3 regions of the Roseovarius sp. CAU 1744 genome follow, and region 2 is predicted to be linked to each of the others. Evidence: riboswitches for the same ligand, from Rfam matches in the RefSeq annotation. Region 2 holds a riboswitch; each other region holds the start of a gene.

Region 1 (3,266 bases), on a different contig from region 2:
TATAGATGGCGCAACGTATCCGCTTCATGCCGAACGCTTGTTCAGGCCAAAGAACCGCGGCCCGCTCCATTCGGCGCCCGTGATACGTTTGGCAATGGCGCTGAGAGAGGAATAGCGCTGACCATCCATCTCAAAGCCATCTGCGATGACTTGGACCCGGTAGCTCCGCCCGTTCCATTGTCGAACGAGCTGCGTGCCGTGTGTGAGTGCCTGGGTGGGCACTAGCGTTGACTTTGTTCCCGCTCGCAATTGTCGCCGGATCGCCCCGGAATGCCCACCCAACTTCTTGCACTGCAATTCAAAGCTCAGGGCTTTGCGCAAAAACCGCGATGACAGACGCGAAGCTGGCGTGGCGCCTGTCAGGGCAATCCAGGCTGTCAAGCACTTAGTGTGTTCCCAGGTTTCGATGTCCTGGACACTGGCATCCAACAGTGCCGACATCAGGCGCGCTCAGTTGTTTGTGCCCGATACACTGGCCCATTTGGTGAGGGCACGCAGGTCAAAACCAATCCTTGTTTACGCAGCCGTGAGATCTCTGCGCGAACCGTGCGTGGCTGCCAGTTGAATTTATTTTGGATCGTACTGATGGAAACGCCGGATTTGCGGCTCACGAGTTTCAGGAGCTGTGTGCGTTTGGTTTGAGGGTTCTTGTTGGTCATTTCTATCTCCAGTTTGCAACTGCGAACAACCCGCAGTCTTCTACTGAGACAGGCCCGGGAAACCGGGCAAAGTTACAGAAGGACCCCTCCTAACCGTCCATCCCACACATGCTCGCGGTGCAAAGGAAGTCCAGTCCAAATGTGCGGAAACGATATTAAGCAGATATTGTCGACTGCTGCAGCAAAGGTCCGGTGAGAGCCCAACTCGGCAATCGGGATTTTACGCTGCGAGCGCGCGCAGCACGAAAGTCGCTGCGTTCGCTCGGTTCATGACGCTGCGCGGCAGCGGAGACACTTGCCATCCATCCCGGACACGACAAAGATTTTAAGGCTAGGCTAGGGTCGCAGGACACAGCGAGCATTCGCGACGGCTAAGGGAACTTGCTCTGGCGAACATGCTGATCGCCCACATATGGACTTTTCCCAATGCATCGCGTCAAAATGAATCGAGTTTCGAAGTCAAGCTAGTAAGTGACCAGCGGATATTGAATCTCAAAGAGGATCGTTCAATCAAGGATCTGCCCGGCGCATGCCCCAACCAACAGTTACTTTATGCAGAACCTGCCGCGACGCTGACCCCGCACTGTTTGATCAAGTCGCCTCAATGCTGGAGACGTCGGAGGTGAAGGCAAGATTGCAGCAGGTGGACTGCATGTCCGGTTGCCTGCGTCCACAGACGTTGGCTGTACGACAGGACGGCAAGACCGCATATCTATTCGGTGAGATTTCTGCTCTAGATCTGCCAAACATCTTGACGTTCATCCGTATGTATCGAGACAGCCCAGACGGCAACTTTGCCGATGTACGGCCATTGGGAAAGCTGCGATTCAAGGCCATTGCCCGCATTCCGGCAGATTTGTAGTAACCCGCCCGCGACACACCGGGAGAAGCTCCAGCGATAGAGTTTAGTTTGTCGAATTCTAAAGGCAGCGACAAAATTCCATTGAACATGGCGCTGCTGAACTCTTGTACGGCGGTTTCGTACTTGACCAGCCATTGCCTTTTGAGACAGGAATAACCAATACGGTGTTCAAAAGTGCCTAAGCACTGGAACTGAAACGGGAATGAGGACGGTGGACCAAATCGCGGCACCGAAGCCTCAACCGCCCCCGCGACTGTGAGCGGCGAGCGACCTTCCAATACCACTGGCGTAAGGGCGCCGGGAAGGGGGAAGACCGCAGCGACCCGCGAGTCAGGAGACCGGCCGTGTAATAAACGCAATTTGCGCCGTCGGGTGTGACGGCAAGGAGAACTAAAATGACAACAAAAGCGATTAAGGCATCCGCTGTACGCTCAAATATGCTGCCGGCAGTGTTTGCCCTTATACTGGGTCTCGGTATTATCACAGTGACCGGCCATGTTCAGGCTTCTGGCCTGCATGACGCTGCTCACGATGTGCGCCACGCAACTGGCTTCCCCTGCCACTAAGGCCATGTTCAGTCGTATTCTGACCAGCGCGCTGTTCGCTGGTGCTGCAGCGGGGCTGATTGCCGCCCTGCTGCAGCTGAATTTCGTGCAGCCCGTACTTCTCCACGCCGAACTTTATGAGGGCGGCGAATTGGTGCATTTTGGCGCTGATCCCGTGACCGCGCACCCCGATTTGCCCGGCATGTTCGCTGAGCCGATGCGCGACGGCCTGAGCATCATCTTCACGATGTTGACTTACACCGGCTATGCTCTGGTCCTGGTGGCACTGATGTCGATGGCCGAGCGCCGGGGGCATGAGATCAACGGCCGCACAGGCCTGCTGTGGGGTTTGGCTGGCTTTGTCGCATTTCACTTTGCACCTGGTTTGTCGCTGGCTCCGGAAGTGCCCGGCGTGGCCGCAGCCGATGTCGCTACACGCCAAATATGGTGGACGTTCACTGTCGCTACGGCAGGCGTGGCCATGTGGCTGATTGCCTTTGGCGGCAATCTGATGAGCTATCTGGCCGCCGCAGGACTGTTATTGGCACCACATATCATCGGTGCACCTGAGCCCGACAGCTTCGCCGGTCCGGTTCCAACCGAGATCGGGGCGCTATTTGCGGCCCGGGCCTTTGGCATCGGCATGGCCGCCTGGGTACTGCTGGGCAGTTTTGCCGGCTACTTCTGGCAGGTGGAAGGCAAACGCGCGGCTGCTGCGGCCTGATCTCTTGTTCAATTGCGCCCCCGCCGGCCGCACCGGTGGGGGCTTTCAATTTTCAAGGAGGACAAGATGTCCCGTTCTCTCGCCCTCTTTGCCATCGGACTGATCTTTGGTGGTGGCGGCGGCTTTGTGATCGCCGCCGGCAGCGGTACCACCTTTGACGGCCATGACCACACTGACCCGGCGCAACATGACGGCACTACAGAGATGGCAGCCCATAAGCACTCCGCTGCCACTAACCTGCCAGCCGACAGCGATACCCCCAGTGTGGCGATCCAGATGATTAAGGATCCGATGACGGGCTGGAACCTGCGTGTAACGCCGCATAACTTTCGCTTTGCACCGGAAAACGCCTCCTCTGCAGACATGCGCGGAGAAGGTCACGCGCATGTCTATATCAACGGCGAAAAGCTGGGGCGCCTTTATGCCAATTGGATACACCTTCCATCGCTGCCGGAAGGCGATGTTGAGGTAAAAGT
Region 2 (3,266 bases):
CAGCAGGTAGACGTCCATGATCCACCCGTTTTCGGTTTGCGCTGCGCTGCGGGCGGCGACGATTTCATCTGCCACATCCTCCAGCGCGCCCGAGATCGAAATTTCCTGCGGCATCCCGGCATAGGCGGACCACCAGATGTGAAACCCCGCCGGTCCAAGCGTCTGGAAGGCGCAGCTTCCGTCCAGCATCACCACAACCGTGTCGGCGCTTTCCGGCCATCCCTTGTCGCGCAACTGGCGGCCGGTGGTTATCAATACCGGCGCACCGATTTCGTTCAGGGTGATCGCATGGCTGGCGGTCAGCGCCTGGACCGAGGTGATGCCCGGCGTGACCTCTAGGGATAAGTCGGCCTTCGCCTTGAGGCGATCTGCGATGCGAATTGTGCTGTCATAGAGCGACGGGTCACCCCAGACCAGAAACCCGACGCGCCCGCCATCAGGCAGCCCCGCACTGATTTCCGCGGCCCACTTGTCGGCAATCGCATCATGCCAGTCATCGACGCCGCGGCGATAGTCCGGGTTTGCGGCGTCGCGCACGGGCAGGTCGAATTCGCGGATTTCCGGGCCGTCCGCGCGCAACACCTGTGCGCAGATCTGCCGTCGCGCCTCTGCCAGGTCGTCTTTCTTTTTCCCTTTCCGCGGGATCAGGATCAGGTCACAGGCATTCAGCGCCTCGATCGCCTGAAGCGTCAGATGCTGTGGGTTTCCGGTGCCAATACCGATCAGGGAAAGCGCGATCATGTCAACCTCGCAAAGAAAAACGCGGCCCCGAACAAACGGAGCCGCGTCAGGGTTGAAGGTCTCTTAACCCGCGCCGTGCAGGCGCTGGTTGAAGAGCGGTCCCTTGGTCAGGTCACGGGCCGACTTGGCGGCGGCCAGCACGGCCAGATCGGCCAGCGGTTCGATGATGATGACCAACATGTAGGCGGCGCCGAAAGTGGTCACGGCCGCCAGCGTTTCTGCGCCAAAGCCCTGACCGTAGAGCGCCCAGAACGCAACCCAGGCGACAACACCACCCTGATAGGCGGTCGACAGTGCCAGAGCCTGGCCATATTTCAGGTCAACATAGGCGGTTCCCGGTGCGATGATGCGCTTGGCCAGCATCCGAACACCATAGAGCGGCACCAGCAGCGTGGTTACGTTGATGAAATACTGCGGCAGGTCGAACGGCGCGAAAAGCAGCCCCTGCGCCAGCAGGCCCAGGGCCAGACCGAAGGCTGCCGGTGCAGCACCCAAGAGCAGGAAGAGGGTCGAGCCGAGGATGAAGTGCACCTCGCTGACGCCGACCGGATAGTGCGGCAGCACCTCGAAGAACACGAAGGTCAGGACAGTGGCAATCACGACGCGTCCCGCGAAGGACAACGCGCCGTTTTCGCGCATGGCGTCCCATGCCAGCTTGGCGCCAACTGTGGCCGCACCAGCGGCGGTGGCATAAGACAGCGCCATCTTGGCGCCGACAACGATACCGGGTTCAATATGCATGTTTCGATCTCCTAGCCGTCTACCCCGACGGTGTTGAAACTTGTTATAGCCCCGATCGGGGCTGTTGATGGGCAGGATGCCCGGGGTGACGGCAGGTCTCCTGACTTAGCGGGTCGGTGCTTGCCGCGCCTTCCCGGGCCATAGGCCCAGTGGCAGTGCGGGTCGCTCGCCGCTCACAGTTGCGGGGGCAGTCACGGAATTGGCGCCTGATGGCTACACCGCACCGTGTTCCCTTTTACCCCGGATGCTTGGCATCCCTTGGGGAACCGTCTGTAATCTGCGTGTCACATGGGGGGCGGCCCTGTCAATCCTCCTGTTGGGCCAGCGGGCCATATAAAATCAGCGCCGGGGTGGTTCCCGACATCTCAGACAGAGATTCCGACAGGCCGGCAATCGTGTGCCGGCTCAGGCTTTGTGCAGGCGTCGATACGGCCTCGGCCAAAAGGGCGGGCGTGTCCGCAGGCAGGCCATGCGCGATCAGAAGCCGCGCCATCGCGGCAAAGGTCCGGCGCCCCATGTAGACGACGGTTGTCGCTTCGGGGTCGGCCAGGGCGGCCATGTTGAGATTTTCCGGCAGCTGCCCGGTCACGTCATGGCCGGTCACGAATTGCAGCCGCCGCGCGGTGACGCGCCGGGTCAGCGGGATCGCCGCGGCCGCGGCGGCGGCAGAGGCGGCGGTGACACCGGGGACGATCTCGAACGGAATGCCGGCCGCGCGCAGGGCGGTGATCTCCTCCTCCAGCCGCCCGAACACGCCGGCATCACCGGATTTCAGACGCACGACCTTCAGGCCGGTACTGGCGTGATCCACCAGCAGGCGGCTGACATGTTCCTGCTTGGGCGAGGCGCGCCCGGCACGTTTGCCGACCCCGATGAAATCCGCATCCTCGCGCGCATGGGACAGGATCGGGCCCGATGACAGGTCATCGAACAGGATCACGTCCGCCGTCTCCAGCCGCCTGACCGCCTTGACGGTCAGCAGTTCCGGGTCACCCGGACCGGACGAGACGAAAGAGACGAACCCGCTCATGTCGCGCCCGTGATCATGTGAAAGAACGTACCGGTGGCGTTACCGCGCCGCGACCCGGTTTCAGGCACTTCGACACCGTTTGAATCCGCGACTTGCGCCAGCGGCGTATCGGGTTGCGCCAGAATGGTCGAATAGTGAAACTCATGACCACGCAGACGGGTGCCGGTATCATTGCCCAGCATGGGTGACAGCAGCGTCGCCTGCCGATAGCCCAGGTGCATCTTGCGTTTCTCGTAGGATGTCTCGAGCCCCAATAGGCCTGCCATCTGGTGCCGCGTGCCGTCCTTGTCGACCAGTCCCGCCCCCATCGCCATGTAGCCACCACATTCGCCATGGACCGGCCGGGTTTCGGCAAAGGCCTGAAGCGAGGTGCGGAAATTCCCGGCAGCCGCCAGTTTGCCGGCGTGCAGTTCGGGATACCCGCCGGGCAGCCAGCAGATATCGGCCTGCGCGTCCGGCGCCTCGTCCGCAAGCGGTGAAAACGTCACGATCTCGGCCCCTTCGGCACGCCAGCTGTCCAGCAGGTGCGGATAGACGAAGGAAAACGCCGCGTCGCGCGCCAGGGCGATGCGCTGTCCCGGTGGCTGCGCGATATGCCTGTCGCCGCTGGTCAGCCGCGTGTCACCTGCTGCCGCCAGCAGCGCGTCAAGATCAAGGTTCTCGGCGATGAACGCGCCGGCCTCGTCCAAGAGCGCCTGCAGATGGGGCTGTTCCTCGGCCTGGATAAGGCCCAGGTGCCGTTCGGGCAGTTCGA
Region 3 (3,266 bases), on a different contig from region 2:
GGCTGTCGGCGCGTCAGATCGAACTGGGCATGTGCCCGGTCAACGCAATCCGTGTGGCCTATACCGGTGAGCTGGGCTGGGAATTGCACCACCCCATCGAAATGCAGAATTACCTGTTCGACCTGCTGGAAAAAGCCGGTGAGAAGCACGGCATGAAGCTGGTCGGTGCCCGCGCCCAGAACTGGCTGCGTCAGGAGAAATCCTATCGCGCCTTTGGCACCGAGCTGGGCCGTGACGCGACCCCGCTCGAGGCTGACCTGCCGCGTTTCGTCGATCTCGACAAGGATTTCCACGGCAAGGACAAGCTGGTCGAAACAGGCGTGCGCGCGAAATGCTGCACGCTGCTGATCGACGGGCCGGACGATGCCGACCCGTGGGGCCGTGAGGCGCTGTATACCCCCGAAGGCACCCGCGTGGGGCGCCTGACCTCGGGCGGCTACTCGGTGCATTTCGGCAAATCCATCGGCATGGGCTATGTCACCCCCGATCTGGCGGTCGAGGGCACCAAGCTGCAGGTCAAGATGCAGGACAGGCTGTGGGATGCGGTTGTCACCTGTGACAGCCCCTACGATCCGAAGAACGAAGTCATCCGCATCGACGGCTAGGATTTTCGGATATCCGCGATCAAGATCGGGGCGGGGCCGTCTGAGCTCGCCCGCCCGCCGCTGACGCCGGCATCGGCTGATCGGGAGGCGCCCGCAAGACGGCGTGGCCGCCGTGAGGGTCATCCACGCTCTGCGAATCAATGACGGGTCAATTACCTGGCGTAACGTGTTGGGAATAAACAGATGTGGCCGGGCAAGACACGACCCGGCCACGACCTGTTGGACTTTTCATATTGGGCGATGCGCAACGGGAGGAGATGTCGCGAACCGCCGAAACCTCGGGCCGATCACGATGGGAGGAGGTATCGCTTTTGACCTTTGGTGACCCCAGAATGCCGCAATGCAGCGTGACCGCAAGGCAAACTTGCTGCAACTGCAAAACAAACGGCGTGCGGCGGCTGGAATGCATGGAATTTGAGACGGCTGATACTTCTTTAGGCAGAAAATTTTGCCGTGGCCAAAAACCTCTTGTCTCGTTGCATGTTCCCGGCCACAATCAGGGTCCAAGGTGCCGTCGGTCAGGGCGGAGAATTGGGAAGCCGGTGTGATTCCGGCGCTGCCCCCGCAACGGTAAGGATGGGGGATGCTGCAACAGCCACTGGGCCTTGAAGGTCTGGGAAGGTGCCGCATCCGCAACCCCGCCAAGCCCGGAAACCAGCCTTGGACAAACGTCAAACCGCGGGGGGCGGTGGGGACGGTTGCCGCGGCGCCTGGCGTGCCTGCAATCATCCCGGTCTCTCTCTGCCCCATCCGGCCCGGGGTGCGGCCGGGGAGAAGATAAAGATGAGCATTTCCCGTATCCTCGATGGGCTCGAAGTCATCGACGCAACCGGCGCGGACGCGCTTCAGGCCGCGCGTCTGGGGTTCTTGGAATGGGCATTTTGTGCCCGTGACGGCGGGACTCCGCAGGCGGCACGCGCCGCGTTGGGCAGCCGTGCCGTGCAGAACGCCAGCAGTGACGCCGCGCGCGCCTTCGTGAGCTTTCTCCAAGAGGCGACGCAACCCCTGACGCCACGCCCCCGGCGGCGCACACGCCTGTTGCACTGACATTGCATCGGAAAAATTAAAACGGCGGCGCCCAGGGAGGAGAAGGCACCGCCGTTTCGATCTGCGTATGGCCCCAGGGAGGAGGAGAAAAGGACCATCCGCAATTCCGTTTGGGCCAGTGGCCCGGATTTTTGTCGGCAGCGGCACCTCGAGGGGAGGTGGTGCCGCTGCCGCTGGTCAGATGCCCGATAAGGGGGAGGAGAGGGGCATCCGATCTCTTTGCGCTCAGGCGCGTGTGCCGTAGACCGCTTCGCTGGCCGCGGCGATAATGCCCGAGCGGGACAGGCCCAGATCGGCCAGTTCATTGTTGCCCAGCTTGGACAGTTCGGCGACAGTGCGCCGATAGGCACGGTAATCCGCGATACGGGTCATCAACGCGTAAACAGCAGCGCTGATCTCGATCTGCAGTGCGCTCGTGGCGCCGTGTTTTTCAGTTGCAAATGCCATTGTCAGGCTCCTTGCGTCATCATCATCATTCTGCGCTGGTCAATTACGAGCGCCGTTTCGTTGAGGCCTAGATACGCCGATGCTGCGGATGCACAACCCCTGGCGCAGCAATGCTGCTATGCAGCATGTGCATGGCAGAAATATCGTTAACCTAATGAAATAATGAAGATTTATGGTTAACAGGTGCTTCAGCGTTGGTTGTGAAAAATGGCTATCCATGGAAACGGACGTTACGTCAGAAAATATCGCCCGCGTCGCGACATGACCGACGAAACACGTCGCGCAGCACTTCGCAGCAACTCCTCGCCCGGTGATTGCCCGCGTTCGGCCCGTCGAATAAGCTGGGGCGCAGAACACGTTGACCAGAAAGTTCTGCCATGGATATTTTCGAAGCCGGAACACGCGCACCTTCAGACGGGGGGCACGATTATTTCACCGGTCAGGTACGGATTGAACCGGTGCATTCCGCACCAGAGCCCGCCCGGTTGCGCGCAGTGATCGTCACATTCCAGCCCGCTGCGCGCACCGCCTGGCACACCCATCCCCTGGGGCAGACTTTGCATGTTCTGTCGGGGCTCGGATGGGCGCAGAGCTGGGGCGGCCCGATTCGCGAGATCCGCCCTGGCGACACCGTCTGGTTCGCGCCGGGTGAGAAACACTGGCACGGCGCCGCGGCCGATCAGCCGATGACCCATCTGGCGATGCAGGAGGCGCAGGATGGCTCTGTGGTTACGTGGCTGGAAAAGGTCAGCGACACGCAATACCTGGCAAGATAGCGCGAGGCGCTAAGCCTGCGATCGGTGGTCGCGTAGCGACGCCATGCGCTCTGTGGCTGGTTTGGCGGATTGCGGGTGGGTGCCGGCTATCTGGGCCTTTCGATCGCGATCAGACCCAGTGTACGGGCGGCGGTTATCGACAACACCGCGCTATCCAGCCCCTGACGCGCCTGATAGGCGCGGATGGCGGCCCGGGTTCGGGCGTCCATCTGGCCGGTGATTGCGCCGCGATACAGGTCGCGCGCTCCGAGCGCCCGCTGCAACGTGGCGATGAATTCCGGGGTCAGCTGATCGGCGCAGGGGGTCTCGAACCAGGTTTCCCGGCGTTCACGAACGATCGCCTGTCGGGATTCGGTTCTGTAGACGGCCGGTTGGGCGATGCTGCCGTCGC

The links. Region 2 has a riboswitch for cobalamin ahead of AAFO92_RS20020 (energy-coupling factor ABC transporter permease). Riboswitches for the same ligand answer to the same signal wherever they lie in the genome.
Region 1: it holds a riboswitch for cobalamin, as region 2 does, so the genes downstream of both, AAFO92_RS00115 (CbtB domain-containing protein) here and AAFO92_RS20020 (energy-coupling factor ABC transporter permease) in region 2, are expected to answer to the same signal.
Region 3: it holds a riboswitch for cobalamin, as region 2 does, so the genes downstream of both, AAFO92_RS17295 (hypothetical protein) here and AAFO92_RS20020 (energy-coupling factor ABC transporter permease) in region 2, are expected to answer to the same signal.

The regions. Positions count from the first base shown of each region.
Region 1 is NZ_JBDOQV010000001.1:15,927-19,192, forward strand. It holds gene AAFO92_RS00095 (recombinase family protein) at 1-70, opposite strand, end outside; gene AAFO92_RS00100 (DUF2924 domain-containing protein) at 25-441, opposite strand; gene AAFO92_RS00105 (DUF3489 domain-containing protein) at 441-659, opposite strand; gene AAFO92_RS00110 (DUF1636 family protein) at 1,189-1,521, shown strand; cobalamin riboswitch at 1,667-1,883, shown strand; gene AAFO92_RS00115 (CbtB domain-containing protein) at 1,917-2,087, shown strand; gene AAFO92_RS00120 (CbtA family protein) at 2,092-2,790, shown strand; gene AAFO92_RS00125 (hypothetical protein) at 2,857-3,266, shown strand, end outside.
Region 2 is NZ_JBDOQV010000011.1:58,648-61,913, reverse strand. It holds gene cobF (precorrin-6A synthase (deacetylating)) at 1-741, opposite strand, end outside; gene AAFO92_RS20020 (energy-coupling factor ABC transporter permease) at 805-1,482, opposite strand; cobalamin riboswitch at 1,555-1,768, opposite strand; gene cobA (uroporphyrinogen-III C-methyltransferase) at 1,787-2,512, opposite strand; gene AAFO92_RS20010 (cobyrinate a,c-diamide synthase) at 2,509-3,266, opposite strand, start outside.
Region 3 is NZ_JBDOQV010000008.1:200,718-203,983, forward strand. It holds gene AAFO92_RS17290 (FAD-dependent oxidoreductase) at 1-605, shown strand, start outside; cobalamin riboswitch at 1,095-1,283, shown strand; gene AAFO92_RS17295 (hypothetical protein) at 1,389-1,652, shown strand; gene AAFO92_RS17300 (DUF1127 domain-containing protein) at 1,878-2,099, opposite strand; gene AAFO92_RS17305 (cupin domain-containing protein) at 2,477-2,875, shown strand; gene AAFO92_RS17310 (peptidoglycan-binding domain-containing protein) at 2,962-3,266, opposite strand, start outside.